Regions from separate parts of the Streptomyces sp. WAC 06738 genome, predicted to be linked through region 1. Evidence: riboswitches for the same ligand, from Rfam matches in the RefSeq annotation. Region 1 holds a riboswitch; the other holds the start of a gene.
What was found. A riboswitch is a leader RNA that binds a small molecule or an ion and turns the genes downstream of it on or off. The one in region 1 is predicted to bind glycine.

Region 1 (7,875 bases):
GCGGCGGACATCAGGTCGGCGGCCTCGGCCGAGACGCGCACCCGGAAGAGCCAGCCGTCCTGATACGGCCCGGAGTTCACCAGCGCCGGGTCGTCCACGACGTCCTGGTTGGTCTCGGTGACCTCCCCGGTCACCGGCGCGTAGAGGTCGGAGACGGACTTCGTCGACTCCAGCTCGCCGCAGGGCTCGCCCGCGTTGACCGCGGCGCCCACCTCCGGCAACTGGACGAAGACGACGTCGCCCAGCGCGTTCGCGGCGTGGGCGGTGATGCCGACGGTGGCGACGCCGTCGGCGATCGCGACCCACTCGTGTTCCTTGCTGTAGCGCAGGTGCTCAGGGTTGCTCATAAGGCGATTCTCCAGGATCGGGACGTCAGAGGCGTAAAGGGGCGCTGGTGGCGCGGTCGAGGGCCGCCGCGGGAAGGGGCCGGTGGCTCTCGCGGAGCCGGTCAGGGGCGCTTGTAGAACGGCAGGGCGACGACCTCGTACGGCTCGTGGCTGCCGCGGATGTCGACGCCCACGCCGGTGGCCGCCGAGGGCCCGGAACCGGCGTGCGCGGCGTCCACGTACGCCATCGCGATCGGCTTGCCCAGGGTGGGGGAGGGGGCGCCGGAGGTGACCTCGCCGATGCGCCGGCCGCCGGCCACCACCTCGTACCCCGCGCGCGGCACCCGCCGGCCCTCGGCGACCAGGCCGACCAGCACCCGCGGCGGCTCCGCCGCGGCGCGCCCGGCGGCCTCTTCGAGCGCCTCGCGCCCGACGAAGTCGCCGGGCTTGTCGAGCTTGACGACCCGGCCGAGCCCGGCGTCGAAGGGCGTGAGCGCGGTGGTCAGCTCGTGCCCGTAGAGCGGCATGCCGGCCTCCAGACGCAGGGTGTCGCGGCAGGAGAGCCCGCACGGCACCAGGCCGTCGTCCGCGCCCGCCGCGGTGAGCGCGGCCCAGACGGCGGGCGCGTCCGCGGGGCGTACGAAGAGCTCGAAGCCGTCCTCGCCGGTGTAGCCGGTACGGGCGATGAGCGCGTCCGCGCCGGCGACGGTGCCGGGCAGGCCCGCGTAGTACTTCAGGCCGGCCAGGTCCGCGTCGGTGACCCGGCCCAGGATCTCCTGCGACCTGGGGCCCTGCACGGCGATGAGGGCGTACGCGTCCCGGTCGTCCCGCACCTCGGCGCCCGGGAAGCCGGCGGCCCGTTCGGCGAGGGCGTCCAGGACGACCTGGGCGTTGGCGGCGTTCGCGACGATCATGTACTCCTCGTCGGCGAGCCGGTAGACGATCAGGTCGTCGAGGATGCCGCCGTCCTCGCGGCAGATCATCGTGTACCGGGCGCGGCCCGGGCGCACCGCGGAGAGCCGGCCCACCAGGGCGTAGTCCAGCAGGTCCGCGGCCTGCGGGCCGGTGACGGCGATCTCGCCCATGTGGGAGAGGTCGAAGAGGCCGGCGCGGGTGCGCACCGCGACGTGCTCCTCGCGCTCGCTGCCGTAGCGCAGCGGCATGTCCCAGCCGGCGAAGTCGGTCATGGTGGCGCCGAGGGCGCGGTGCGTGGCGTCGAGCGCGGTACGGCGCGGTGCAGGGCTCTCAGTGGTCATCGTCAGGCTCCCGGACAGGGGGTGGTCGTGTCCTCCCCATCTGTCATCGGAACCTGAGAGGTTCGCCACGACCCCGCGGGAGCGTGGCTTGCACCTTGGGTGGGGCGGCGCCGGCGCTCGGCCGGGCACGCCCGCTTTTCAGATCTGCCTCGCCCGCGCGGTGACTGGTGCCTGAGAGATTCAAGGGAGGACTTGCTCCTTCGGCGCCCGGTGCGACGAGGCACCGGGACTCTCCCGCGCGGGTTCGAACGGCCGGTATGCAGTTGGCGGGGCCCATCATTGCACGCGCCCTCGACCGCGGGACAGGGGAAGAAGTGGGAGGCCACCTTCCGTTGCGTCCTTGTCGAGCCCCGCCGCTGTTGCGAGGCTTGTGGACGGCAAGAGGCGGCGGTGCGGGGCGTGGGAGGCAGCGTGACGGTGGAGCAGGCGGCCTCCAGGGAACGGCTTCGATATCCGGAGGGGGACATCGTCGTGATCTCCGGGCTGCCGGGCAGCGGCAAGAGCACGCTCATGCGCCGCACGCAGCCGCCGGCCGCGGTCCGGCTGATCGACTCGCAGTACGTGCGCGAGCGCTGGGCGCGCAAGCTGGGCACGCGGCTGCCGTACGCCCTCTACCGGCCGTTAGTCCGCATCGACCACTACGCGCGGCTGCGCCTGGCGGTCCGCGCGGGCGGCAGCCTCGTCGTGCACGACTGCGGCACGCTGCCGTGGGTGCGGTGGTGGCTGACCAGGCAGGCCAGGCGGCACGGGCGCGGGATGCACGTCGTGGTGCTCGACGTGCCCGCGGACGTGGCGCGGGAGCGGCAGGCGCGGCGCGGGCGAGCCGTCTCGCGGTACGCCTTCGCCCGCCACCGGTGGGCGCACCGCAGGCTGCTGGACTGGGCGAGCGCCGGGCAGCCGGCGGAGGGCTGCCACTCGGTACTGGTGCTGGACGGCGAGGCGACCGGGGCGCTGCGCTCGATCAGCTTCGGCTGAGCTCGGGCGGGCGGCTGCCCGCCGGACCGGTCCCGCGCCCAGACCGCTGCGCACCGGACCGCTACGCGCCGGAGCGCGCCGGCAGCTTCGGCGGCACCGCCGCGTTCGGCGGCGTCTGCGGCACCTGCCCCGCCGGCACCAGCCCGCTGGCCGCCGTCGCCGAGAGGACCCGTACCAGCGCCGTCACGGTCACCGGGGACCGCTCGGCCACCGCCGCCCGGTCGCCCGCCCGGCCGGCCCGTACCAGGCGGGCCAGCTCCTCCCGCAGCGAGCCGACGGCCTGTGCCAGGGCGGTCGTCTCCCGCGCCTTCATCGACTTCACCGTGCCCTTGGCCCCCGCCGCCGCGCCCACCGCGTCCAGGTGCGCGCGCACGTCGGGCAGCGTGCGCGGGTTCTGCCGGCCGCCGTCGGCGACCGCCTGCTGGACCTGCTCGACGGTCCTCACCGTGGCGGCGGTGAGCTGCCCGAGCTCCCCCAGCAGGTGCAGCGTCGAGGGGTCGACGTCGGTGGCGGCCGGGACGGAGGCCGCGGTCCTGCCGCCGGGGTGCCCGCCCCCGGCTCCGTCCCCGGCGGCGGCGACGGGCCCGGCCATGCCGAGCACGAGGGCGCCGCCGGCGACGGCGGGGACGACGGTGGCGGCGAGGCCGGCCATTCGGTTCGTACGCATGGAAAACGGGCTCCCTGTCGCGAGGTCGTGAGGGTGAGGGGACTCCACCGTGGGCAGGTGCGGGCTTCGCCCGCGAGCGCTCGCAGCCGTTAGGGTGCCGACGTTCATCCCCCGAGAGTTGGCTGGTCCCGATGAGCTTCGACTACCGCTCCCCGCAGCCCCCCGCCACGGGCGGCTTCCCCGGCAACGAGCTGGAGGAGGTGCTCGCCGCCTCGCTCGGCAACCCGCAGGCCGCCCCGCGGCTGCTGGAGGTGCTGGGCCGCAGCAGCCTCTGGGTGCCGCTGCCCGCGGGCGGCGGGCCCGACAGCCCCTCGCTCCCCGTGCCGACGACCGAGATAGGCGGCGCGCCGTACGTGCCGGTGTTCTCCTCGCAGGAGGAGTTCCTCCGGGTGAGCGGCTCCCACATGTCGTTCACCGTCGCGCCCGCCCGCGAGTTCGCCCGCGGGCTGCCGCCGCAGGTCGGCATCGCGGTCAACCCCGGCGGCACGGTCGGCGTGCCGCTGCCGCCGGCGGCGGTCGCCGAGCTGTGCCGGGACCGCGGGGCGGCGCGGCTGCCGGGGGAGGCGCGCGGCGGCCGGGTGCGGCTGTTCACGCCGGACTGGCAGGACGACCCGGTGGACTTCCTGGCGGTCGCGCGGGAGGAGTTCGAGCGGATCGGGGTGGTACGCAGCGCGCGCCGGGGGCTCGCGAGCGTCGAGGGCGGTGCGGAGCAGCTCTACATCGGGGTGGAGCTGCTGGACACGTACGACGAGAGCAGGCAGGCGACGGTGGAGGCGCTGGGCCGGGCGCTGGGCGCGCAGCCGGTGCCGTGGAAGGTCCAACTGGTCTTCCTCGACGCCGCGGTGGACCCGGTGATCACCTGGATGCGGGCCAAGGTCGAGCCGTTCTACATCCGGGTCGGCTGACGCGGTCAGGCTCTAAGCTGGTTTGATGACCTTTCCGGGCGTACACGCGTGCCCGGGAGCGGCGGGAGCCGAGACGAAGGGTTGGGGCCCAGGGTGAACGGGGGCGCGAGCGGGCGGGCGCCGGGAGCGGGGGTGGACCAGTTGGTCCGCCAGGTGGCTCCCGGCAGGTACGACGCGTACGAGGCGCTGCTCGCCGCGCTGGCCGCCGGGCAGGTGTGGATGCTGCTCTGGCAGGGCCGCCCCGACTCGCCCGACGCGCAGTACGGCAGCATGCAGATCGAGGGCCACGCCTACGCGCCCTGCTTCAGCTCCGACCGCGAGCTGGCCGCCAGCGGCTGGGCCGGTGCCCACGAGCCCGTCGCCGGGGCGGAGATCGCCGCCGCGCTCTACCCCGACCGCTGGGGCCTCTGGCTCGACCCGCACGCCGCGGGCGGCGGCGTCGGCGTCCCCTGGCTCGACCTGCGCCGGGTGGCCACGGGCCTGGACCGGCTGCCCGCGGGCCCGCTGCGGATCGCGGAACCGGTCGTGGACGTCGCGCAGTTCTACGCCCTGCTGGGCCAGACCGCCCACCGCACCCCCGCCGTGCGCACGCTCTGCCGCGCCTGGGTGCAGCCGGTGCTCGGCGAGCCGTACCTCGCCATCGGCATCGACCTGTACGACACGGGCGCGCAGTCCGTCGCCGCGGCGCAGTCGATGATGCAGGAGTCCGTGGCCGCCGTGCCCCCGGGCCTCGCGGTCTCCACGGTGGCGCTGGCCGACGACCACGACCCGGTGGCGATGTGGATGCGGGCGAACTCCCGGCCGTTCTTCGACCGCGGCGCCTACGGCGGCGGCCCGGCCGCCCCGCCCGCCGGCTACGGCTACCCGCCGCCGCACTCCGCGGGCGGCGCCGCGCAGTCCGGCTGGCAGCCGGGACCCGCCCCGCAGTTCTGAGCCTTCGGCCCCGCCCCGCCCTCCCGTCCGACTCCGTTATATCCGCACTATCCCGATATCGGCCCGGCGAAGATCCGCTCAGCGGCGGTCGGATGTCCGGATAACGGTTATCCACTGCTTCGCATCACGTTTGCGCATCCATTCCCCTTGGGGTCTGGCGAGTGATCGCAGGCGCATTGAAGACTCCCCCCGCAGGAAGCTGTCGTTCCCCTGTGCGACGGCAGGGCTTCACGATCACCCGGTACGGGCACCAGGCACGACGGCACCACGGATCACGGCACCACGGCATGACTTGCACCAGCGAAGCGATTGAGCCGCTACCGCGGCAGACGACGGCGGGACGCCGCCGCTCGAGAGGGGTCCCCACAACATGACGGCACCTATCGAGACCACCGGCGCCACCGAGGCGACGCCGGAAGCTCTCGTCGAGGGCGTGGACAAGAGCCGGATCGAGGGCCGTTCGCTCGGGCGTATCGCCTGGATGCGGCTGAAGCGCGACCGCGTCGCCATGGCCGGCGGCGTCCTCGTGGTGCTCCTCATCCTGATCGCCGCGCTCTCCCGGCCGATCCAGGCGGCCTTCGGGCTCGACCCCAACAGGCTCAACCAGGACCTGGTCGACCCCTCCCTGGCCACGCCGTACGGCTCGTTCGGCGGCATGAGCTGGGACCACCCGCTGGGCGTGGAGCCGCGGCTCGGCCGCGACATCGCCACCCGGATCCTCGAAGGCTCCTGGGTCTCGCTGCTCGTCGCCTTCGGCGCCACCATGGTCGCCGTCGTGATCGGCACCGTCCTCGGCGTGATCGCCGGCTACTACGGCAAGTGGGCGGACACGATCATCAGCCGGACCATGGACACGTTCCTGGCCTTCCCGGTGCTGCTCTTCGCCATCTCGATCTCGGCCGCGCTGCAGGGCGGCGCGTTCGGGCTGAAGGGCCTGGAGCTGCACATCGGCGTGCTGATCTTCGTCATCGGCTTCTTCAGTTGGCCGTACATCGGCCGCATCGTCCGCGGACAGACGCTCAGCCTCCGTGAACGCGAGTTCGTGGAGGCGGCCAAGAGCCTGGGCGCGCGCGGCCCCTTCATCCTCTTCCGGGAGCTGCTGCCGAACCTGGTGGGGCCGATCCTGGTCTACTCCACCCTGCTGATCCCGACCAACATCCTCTTCGAGGCGGCGCTCAGCTTCCTCGGCGTGGGCATCCAGCCGCCGCAGGCCTCCTGGGGCGGCATGCTGAGCAGCGCGATCGACTACTACCAGGTCGATCCGATGTTCATGGTCGTACCGGGCGTGGCGATCTTCCTGTCCGTGCTGGCCTTCAACCTCTTGGGCGACGGGCTCAGGGACGCACTCGATCCCAAGGGCCGCCGATGACACCGATGACCCCAAGAAGCAGCCTGGGCGCGGCACCCGCCGTTCCCGCTCTCGTCCCATCACTCCGAACCAGGGGGCAACGCCTCACCATGAAACTCAGGTCGAAATCAGCCGCCATGCTCGCGGTTGCCGTCTCGGTCGCGCTGACCGTCTCCGCCTGCGGCGGTGGCAGCAACGACGACGACTCGGACGGCGAGGGCGGCGGCGCCGCCGCGAACGCGGCGATCGATAAGGTCCTCAACGCCTCCGACAAGAAGGGCGGCACCCTCGTCTACGAGTCCGCCGACGTGCCGGACTCGATGGACCCGGGCAACACGTACTACGGCTACGTGTGGAACTTCAGCCGCCTGTACGCGCGCTCCCTCATGACCTACGCCCCCGGTCCGGGCGCGCAGGCCGCGGAGCCGGTGCCGGACCTCGCCGAGGGTCCCGGTGAGGCGTCCGACGGCGGCAAGACCTGGACGTACAAGATCAAGAAGGGCGTCAAGTACGAGGACGGCACCGAGATCACGGCCGGCGACGTCAAGTACGCCGTCGAGCGGAGCAACTACGCCCGCGACGTGCTCTCCCTCGGCCCGAACTACTTCGCCCAGTACCTGAAGAACCCGGACGACTACAAGGGTCCGTACAAGGACAAGAGCGAAGAGGGCATCTCGTCCATCGAGACCCCGGACGACCACACGATCGTCTTCAAGCTCGACCAGGCGTTCCAGGAGTTCGACTACCTGGTGGCCATGACCCAGACGGCGCCGGTGCCGCGGGACAAGGACAACGGCGCGGACTACCAGAAGAACATCGTCTCCTCCGGCTCGTACAAGTTCGAGAGCTTCAACCTGGACAAGTCCGCCACCCTGGTCCGCAACGACCAGTGGGACCCCAAGACGGACAAGATCCGCAAGCAGCTCCCGGACAAGATCGAGGTCCGGTTCAAGGTCAACCCCGAGACCATCGACAAGAACATCGAGGCCGGTAAGACCCACGTCATGTTCGACGCCCTCGGCGTCACCGCTCAGACCCAGTCCCAGCTCCTGCGGGACAAGGCCAGCAACATCGACAACCCGACCGGCGGCCGGCTCACCTACCTGGCCATGAACACCCAGCTCGCGCCCTTCGACGACGTCAACTGCCGCAAGGCCGTGGAGTACGCCGTCGACAAGGACTCCTCGATGCGCGCGCTCGGCGGCGAGCCCAAGGGCGAGATCGCCACCACCGCGCTGCCCCCGGACGTGCCGAGCCACGAGGCGTACGACGACCCGTACGCCACCGAGGGCAGCAAGGGCGACGTCGAGAAGGCCAAGGCCGCGCTGAAGGAGTGCGGTAAGCCCGACGGGTTCGACACCGTGCTCACCGCGCGCACCGAGCGGCAGGACGAGATCGACAACGCCACCGCGATCCAGGCGGCCCTGAAGAAGGTCGGCATCAACGCCGAGATCCAGAAGTTCCC
Region 2 (7,875 bases), 5.7 Mb from region 1:
AACGCCCAGGCGAGCCGGTTCTGCTCCAACTGCGGCGCCCCGCTGCGGGCCGGTGTGGCCGAGCGTCCCTCGGAGACCACCACCACGATCTCCATCTCGGGCATCGAGGCATACGAGGCCGAGGTCGCCAGCGGCGGGCAGACGCTGCCGCCGCTGTCGCCCGAGGCGCAGGCGGCCGTCGACGCGCTGCCGCCCGGCTCCGCGCTCCTCGTCGTCCGCCGCGGCCCCAACTCCGGGGCGCGCTTCCTGCTGGACAGCGAGCTGACCACCGTCGGGCGCCACCCGCAGAGCGACATCTTCCTGGACGACGTCACGGTCTCCCGGCGGCACGTGGAGTTCCGCCGGACCCCTGACGGCCGGTTCTCGGTCGCCGACGTCGGCAGCCTCAACGGCACGTACGTCAACCGCGAGCGGATCGACGAGTTCGAGCTGACCAGCGGGGACGAGGTGCAGATCGGAAAGTTCCGGCTGGTGTTCTTCGCCAGCCGGCGCACCGCCTGACGGCGGGGAGCACACGACCACGGGACGGAAGCGATGGGCGACACCCCGAGGGGCGGCACCGCCGCTCCGGAAGCGGACCGGCCGGACCGACGCCGGGCGCGCGACCGGCAGTTGAGCATCGGGGGCGTCCTCGCCGTGCTCCGCGAGGAATTTCCCGAGGTCACCATCTCCAAGATCCGCTTCCTGGAGTCGGAGGGCCTGGTGGAGCCGCAGCGCTCGCCGGGCGGCTATCGCAAGTTCGGCGCCGCGGACGTCGAGCGGCTGGCCCGGATCCTGCGCATGCAGCGGGATCACTACCTGCCGCTCAAGGTCATCCGTGAGCAGTTGGACGCCGACCCCGTGGCCGGCGCCGGGACCGGGGCCTCCGCCGTCGCGGGGGTCCCGCACGATCCCCGTATCGACCGGGAGACGCTGCTGCGCACCGCCGCCGTCGGCGAGGACGAGCTGGCGTCCTGGGAAGAATTCGGTCTGGTCGCCCCGGACGCCGACGGGCTCTACGACGCGGACGCGGCCGCGGTCGCCCGCCTGGTGGCCGAGCTGGGGAGCTACGGGGTGCAGGCGCGCCACCTGCGCGGCCTCAAGGCCGCCGCGGACCGCGAGGCCGGCCTCGTCGAACAGGTCATCGGCCCGCTGCGGCGGCACCGCAGCCCGCAGACGCGGGCCCACGCGGAATCCACCGCCGAACGGCTGATCGAGCTGTCCGCGCGGCTGCACACGACCCTCGTACGGTCCTCACTGCGGGTCGCCGGCAACTGACCGGTCCCGTGCTCGACTACCCAAAACCGCCGGGGTCGGCCTAGGGTTGCTGTGTGAACGAGCTCGACGTTGTGGGTGTCCGGGTGGAAATGCCCTCGAACCAACCGATCGTTCTCCTGCGTGAAGTGGGCGGCGACCGGTACCTCCCCATCTGGATCGGTCCTGGGGAGGCGACGGCGATCGCCTTCGCGCAGCAGGGCATGACCCCCGCGCGCCCGCTGACCCATGACCTGTTCAAGAACGTGCTGGACGCGGTCGGCCAGGAGCTGTCCGAGGTCCGGATCACCGACCTGCGGGAGGGCGTGTTCTACGCCGAGCTGGTCTTCTCCGGCGGCGCCGAGGTGAGCGCTCGCCCCTCCGATGCGATCGCGCTGGCGCTGCGTACCGGCACGCCGATCTACGGCAGCGAGGGCGTGCTCAACGACGCGGGGATCTCGATCCCGGACGAGCAGGAGGACGAGGTGGAGAAGTTCCGCGAGTTCCTCGACCAGATCACGCCCGAGGACTTCGGTACGAACCCCCAGTGAGAGGCGCCCCCCGGTAGCCCGCGCGGGCCTACCGTACGGGCGCCGTCGGCAAACCACCCGTAGGGTGATGAGCACCCGGCGTGCCCCGTGTGGCGTTCGTTGACGCGCCCGGGGCGACTGCCTACCGTCGGGTGGCAGGTCAGGGAGCGGGAGGTCGGCGTGGTGGTCACGGACGGCGGGAGATGGGCCGGCGGGGGCGGAGCGGTGCCGCTGTACGGGCGCGGCGCGGAGCCCGCGAGGCGGCCGCAGGCCGCGTCCGCGGCCCCGGACGAGGTCGGCTACCGGGGACCCGCGGCGTGCGCCGCGGCCGGCATCACGTACCGCCAGCTCGACTACTGGGCCCGTACGGGCCTGGTGGAGCCGAGCGTCCGGGCGAACGGCTCGGGTGCCCAGCGGCTCTACGGCTCCCACGACGTCGTCGTCCTCAAGATCGTCAAGCGGCTGCTGGACGCCGGGGTCTCGCTGCAGAGCATCAGGACGGCCGTGCGCCACCTGCGCGCCGCGGAACCGGCCGACCTGCGGCGGATGACCCTCATCAGCGACGGCGCCACGGTCTACGAGTGCACGTCATCCGACGAGGTCGTCGAACTGCTCCAGGGCGGCCAGGGGATCTTCGGGATCGCCGTCGGCGTGGTCTGGAGCGACGTGCAGGCGGCCCTCGCGCAGTTGCACGCGGAGCGCATCGACACCGGCGAGACGCTGGTCGGGCAGAACGCGGCCGACGAGCTGGCGCGCCGCCGCAGCCGCGCCGGCTGACGCCCCTCCGGCCGCCTTGCCGGCGGCGTCCCGCGCCCCGGCCCGTACGGCGCCGTCGCGGCCGCCTGACGGCCGCTGCGGGCCGATGTCGTACCCATGGGGGACCATCACCGTGTGAGAAGCGCGCCGTCGGTCCTGCACCTGGACATGGACGCGTTCTACGCCGCCGTCGAGCAGGCCGCCAAGCCGAGCCTGAAGGGCAAGGCCGTGATCGTCGGCGGCCTCGGCCCCCGCGGCGTGGTGGCCACCGCGTCGTACGAGGCCCGGGTCTTCGGGGTGCACTCGGCCATGGCCATGGGCATGGCCCGCAGGCTCTGCCCGAACGCCGCGTTCCTCATCCCCCGCTTCCGGCTCTACCAGCAGGTCAGCGGCCAGGTCATGGCGCTGCTCGGGGAGCTGTCGCCGCTGGTGGAGCCGCTGAGCCTGGACGAGGCGTTCGTCGACCTCGAAGCCGGCGGCACGCCCGCGGAGGAGGGGGCGTGCCGGGACGTGGCGCGCCGGCTGCGCGCCGACATCCGCGCCGCCACCGGCCTCACCGGGTCCGTCGGGCTCGCCGCCTCCAAGATGCTCGCCAAGGTCGCCTCCGAGCTGGCCAAGCCCGACGGGCTCGTCGTGGTCCCGCCGGGCGGCGAGCGGGCGCTGCTCGGGCCGATGAGCGTGCGCACGCTGCCCGGCGTCGGCCCGGCGACGGCGGACACGCTGCGCCGGGCCGGGATCACCACGGTCGGGGAGGTCACGGACGCCGGCGAGGACGAGATGGTGCGGCTGCTGGGCAAGGCGCACGGCACCGGGATCCACGTGATGGCGCTGGGCCTGGACGAGCGGCCGGTGGTCGCGGACCGGGACACCAAGTCCGTCTCCGTCGAGGACACCTTCGACGTCGACCTCACCGACCGGGTCCGGATCCGCACCGAGGTCGAGCGGCTGGCACGGCGGTGTGTGACCCGGCTGCGCGGCGCGGGGCGCTCCGGCCGCACGGTGGTCCTCAAGGTCCGGCGGTACGACTTCTCCACCCTCACCCGCTCCGAGACCCTGCGCGGGCCCACGGACGACCCGGCCGTGGTCACCGAGGCGGCGCTGCGGCTGCTGGACAGCGTGGAGACGACCGCGGGCGTGCGGCTGCTGGGCGTCGGCGTGAGCGGGCTCGCGGACTTCACGCAGGAGGACCTGTTCGCGCAGGCCGGTCAGGCGCCGGAGGTGCAGCATGGTCCCGTGGACGCCGACGGCCCGGTGGCGCTGCCGCCGCCGGAGCCGCCTCCGCCGCCCGCCCCGGCGGAGCCGGAGCCGGCGGCGCCGCACTGGCTGCCGGGGCTGGACGTGCGGCACGCGGAGCACGGCCCGGGCTGGGTGCAGGGCAGCGGCGTCGGCCGGGTCACGGTGCGGTTCGAGGTGCCGGGCTCGGCGCCGGGGCGGGTGCGGACGTTCGCCGTGGACGACCCGGCGCTGGCGCCCGCGGACCCGCTGCCGCTGGTGCCGGGCGGCTGATGTCCTCCGGCCCACGCCCGGGGGCCCGGTCAGTCGTCGGAGCCGGCGACCTCGCCGAAGTCCCGGTCCTTCGGCTGCTGCGGGCGGGTCTTGGCGACCTCGGGCGGCAGCGTCATGCCGTAGTGGTGGTAGAGCTGGAGTTCCTGTTCGGGGGAGAGATGCCGGCCGACGCCGAAGTCCGGCGCGTCCTTGATCAGCTCCCGTTCGTACGGCACCCGCAGCCCTTCGTCCGCCAGCTCGCTCGGCCCCAGCGGCACGAACGCGTCCCGGTGGAAGAGGCCCGTGCGCAGCGCAGCCCACTGCGGGGCGCCGGTGGCGTCGTCGAGGTACACCTCGTCGACGGTCCCGAGCTTGTCGCCGTTGCTGTCGTACGCGCGCACGCCGATCAGGCTCCGGGGGTCGATGTCGGTCTGCACGGTGCCTCCCACCTCTCGTCACAGCTCCGCTGCCTCCACGTAACGGCACAACCCGGCCCGCGGCCACTCGGCGGGCGCCGCCCGGGCGCACGGGAGCCGGCGCCCGCGCCGGGATGCGCGGGGGCGTGCGCTGGTACGCTGATCGTGGCTGCAGACCCCGTGCGGGAGAGTCCTCCGCCCGCCAGCCGGAGGCGCCGAAGGAGCAACTCCTCCCCGGAATCTCTCAGGCCCCCGTACCGCACGGACGAGGTCACTCTGGAAAGCAGGGCGGGCCGCCGCGCGGCCCCTCCTCACCGACGGTGCAAGCCGCGCCGCGCCCGGTCAGGGCGTGCCGGTGAAGCTCTCAGGTCCGGATGACAGAGGGGGAGGCCGTACGGGTGCCCGGCCCAGGGGCATCCGCGAAGGTCCGCGCGACCAGGAGGCCCCTTTGTCCGAGACGAACGCCCACCGCATTCCGCTGTCCGCCCTGGAGCGCGACACGCCCTTCGAGCAGCGCCACATAGGACCGGACGCGGGCGACCGGGCCAAGATGCTCGCCCAGGTCGGCTACGGCTCGCTGGACGAGCTGACGGAGGCCGCCGTACCCGGCTCGATCAAGGGCACCGGCGCGTTCACGCTGCCCGCGGCCCGCTCCGAGGCCGAGGTGCTGGCCGAGCTGCGCGGCCTGGCGGCGCGCAACGAGGTGCTCACCTCCATGATCGGCCTCGGCTACCACGGCACCCACACGCCGCCGGTCATCCTGCGCAACGTCATGGAGAACCCCGCCTGGTACACGGCGTACACCCCGTACCAGCCGGAGATCTCCCAGGGCCGCCTGGAGGCGCTCCTCAACTTCCAGACCGTCGTCTCCGACCTCACCGGGCTGCCCACCGCCGGCGCCTCGCTGCTCGACGAGGGCACGGCCGCCGCCGAGGCGATGGCCCTGTCCCGGCGTGTCGGCAAGGTCAAGGACGGCGTCTTCCTGGTCGACGCCGACACCCTGCCGCAGACCGTCGCCGTGCTGCGCACCCGCGCGGAGCCGACCGGCGTCGAGGTCGTCGTCGCGGACCTCGCCGACGGCATCCCGGCCGAGGCCGCCGAGCGCGGCGTCTTCGGCGTGCTGCTGCAGTATCCGGGCGCCTCCGGTGCCGTACGGGACCTCGCGCCCGTCATCGAGCGGGCGCACGAGCTGGGCGCCGTCGTCACCGTCGCCGCCGACCTCCTGGCGCTCACCCTGCTGACCTCGCCCGGGTCGCTCGGCGCCGACATCGCGGTCGGCTCCAGCCAGCGGTTCGGGGTGCCGATGGGCTTCGGCGGGCCGCACGCCGGCTACATGTCCGTACGCGAGAAGTTCGCGCGCAGCCTGCCGGGGCGGCTCGTCGGCGTCTCTAAGGACGCGGACGGCGCGCAGGCGTACCGGCTGGCCCTCCAGACGCGCGAGCAGCACATCCGCCGCGAGAAGGCCACCAGCAACATCTGTACCGCGCAGGTGCTGCTCGCCGTGATGGCGTCGATGTACGCCGTCTACCACGGCCCCGAGGGCCTGGCGGCCATCGCCCGGCGCACCCACCGCTTCGCCGCGATCCTCGCCGCGGGCCTGCGCGCCGGCGACGCCGAGGTCGTGCACGACGCGTTCTTCGACACCGTCACCGTCCGCGTCCCCGGCCGGGCCGCCGAGGTGACTGCCCGCGCCCGCAACGCAGGCGTCAACCTCCGCCTCGCCGACGCCGACCACGTCGGTATCTCCTGCGACGAGACCACGGTCCGCGAGCACCTGGCCGTCGTCTGGGACGCCTTCGGCGTCCCAGGCCGGGATGTCGGCGAGCTGGACGCCGCCACCGCCGACGCGCTGCCCGCAGGTCTGCTGCGCACCGACGCGTACCTGACCCACCCGGTCTTCCACCGGCACCGCTCCGAGACCGCCCTGCTGCGCTACCTGCGCACGCTCGCCGACCGGGACTACGCGCTGGACCGCGGCATGATCCCGCTCGGCTCCTGCACGATGAAGCTCAACGCGACCGCGGAGATGGAGGCCGTCACCTGGCCCGAGTTCGCCGGGCTGCACCCCTTCGCGCCCGCCGACCAGGCCGCGGGTTATCTGACGCTGATCCGCGAGCTGGAGGAGGGCCTGGCCGCCGTCACCGGCTACGACAAGGTCTCCCTGCAGCCCAACGCGGGATCGCAGGGCGAGCTGGCGGGCCTGCTGGCCGTACGGGCGTACCACCGCGCCAACGGCGACGAGCGCCGCACCGTCTGCCTCATCCCGTCCTCCGCGCACGGCACCAACGCCGCCTCCGCGGTGATGGCCGGCATGAGGGTCGTGGTCGTGAAGACCGCGGAGAACGGCGAGGTCGACGCGGACGACCTCCGCGCGAAGATCGGGCAGTACGGCGACGAGCTGGCCGTGCTCATGGTCACCTACCCCTCGACGCACGGCGTGTTCGAGGAGCACATCACGGAGATCTGCGACGCCGTGCACGCCGCCGGCGGCCAGGTGTACGTGGACGGCGCCAACCTCAACGCGCTCGTCGGCCTCGCGGGCCCCGGGAAGTTCGGCGGCGACGTCTCGCACCTGAACCTGCACAAGACGTTCTGCATCCCGCACGGCGGCGGCGGTCCCGGCGTCGGCCCGGTCGCCGTCCGCGAGCACCTCGCCCCGTACCTGCCGAACCACCCGCTGCAGCCCGCCGCGGGCCCCGAGACGGGCGTGGGACCGGTCTCGGCGGCGCCGTGGGGCTCGGCCGGGATCCTGCCGATCTCGTGGGCGTACATGAAGCTCATGGGCGAAGATGGGCTGCGCCGCGCCAGCCAGGTCGCGGTGCTCGGCGCCAACTACGTGGCCAGGCGGCTGGAGCCGCACTTCCCGGTGCTGTACACGGGTCCCGGCGGGCTCGTCGCGCACGAGTGCATCGTCGACGTACGGCCGCTGACCAAGGCGACGGGCGTGTCCATCGACGACGTGGCCAAGCGGCTGATCGACTACGGCTTCCACGCCCCGACGATGTCGTTCCCGGTGGCCGGGACGCTGATGATCGAGCCGACCGAGAGCGAGAACCTGAGCGAACTCGACCGGTTCTGCGAGGCGATGATCGCGATCCGGCGGGAGATCGAGCGGGTCGGCACGGGGGAGTGGGACAAGGACGACAACCCGCTGGTCGGCGCGCCGCACACCGCGGCGCAGCTCGCGGGGGAGTGGAAGCACCCGTACGGGCGTGCGGAGGCCGTCTTCCCGGCCGGGGTGACGCCCGCGGACAAGTACTGGCCGCCGGTGCGCCGGATCGACGGCGCCTACGGCGACCGGAACCTGGTGTGCTCGTGCCCCCCGCTGGACGAATACGACGACTGACGTACGCCCGCGCGCGTACCGCACCCGGCCCGGCGCCCCCGCGCCGGGCCGGGTGCGTGCGGTGCGTGCGGGCGGCCGCGGAAGCCCGCCGGCGGGCGGCGGCCGGTGC

Region 2: another riboswitch for glycine. It lies ahead of gcvP (aminomethyl-transferring glycine dehydrogenase); the one in region 1 lies ahead of gcvT (glycine cleavage system aminomethyltransferase GcvT).

What each region holds. Positions count from the first base shown of each region.
Region 1 is NZ_CP029618.1:6,079,686-6,087,560, forward strand. It holds gene gcvH (glycine cleavage system protein GcvH) at 1-347, opposite strand, end outside; gene gcvT (glycine cleavage system aminomethyltransferase GcvT) at 449-1,582, opposite strand; glycine riboswitch at 1,731-1,829, opposite strand; gene DMB38_RS26845 (AAA family ATPase) at 1,994-2,557, shown strand; gene DMB38_RS26850 (hypothetical protein) at 2,619-3,224, opposite strand; gene DMB38_RS26855 (enhanced serine sensitivity protein SseB) at 3,356-4,129, shown strand; gene DMB38_RS26860 (enhanced serine sensitivity protein SseB C-terminal domain-containing protein) at 4,262-5,062, shown strand; gene DMB38_RS26865 (ABC transporter permease) at 5,433-6,431, shown strand; gene DMB38_RS26870 (ABC transporter substrate-binding protein) at 6,548-7,875, shown strand, end outside.
Region 2 is NZ_CP029618.1:394,017-401,891, reverse strand. It holds gene DMB38_RS01515 (FHA domain-containing protein) at 1-501, shown strand, start outside; gene DMB38_RS01510 (MerR family transcriptional regulator) at 535-1,257, shown strand; gene DMB38_RS01505 (bifunctional nuclease family protein) at 1,311-1,784, shown strand; gene DMB38_RS01500 (MerR family transcriptional regulator) at 1,995-2,540, shown strand; gene DMB38_RS01495 (DNA polymerase IV) at 2,655-4,025, shown strand; gene DMB38_RS01490 (PRC-barrel domain-containing protein) at 4,055-4,441, opposite strand; glycine riboswitch at 4,594-4,690, shown strand; gene gcvP (aminomethyl-transferring glycine dehydrogenase) at 4,869-7,766, shown strand.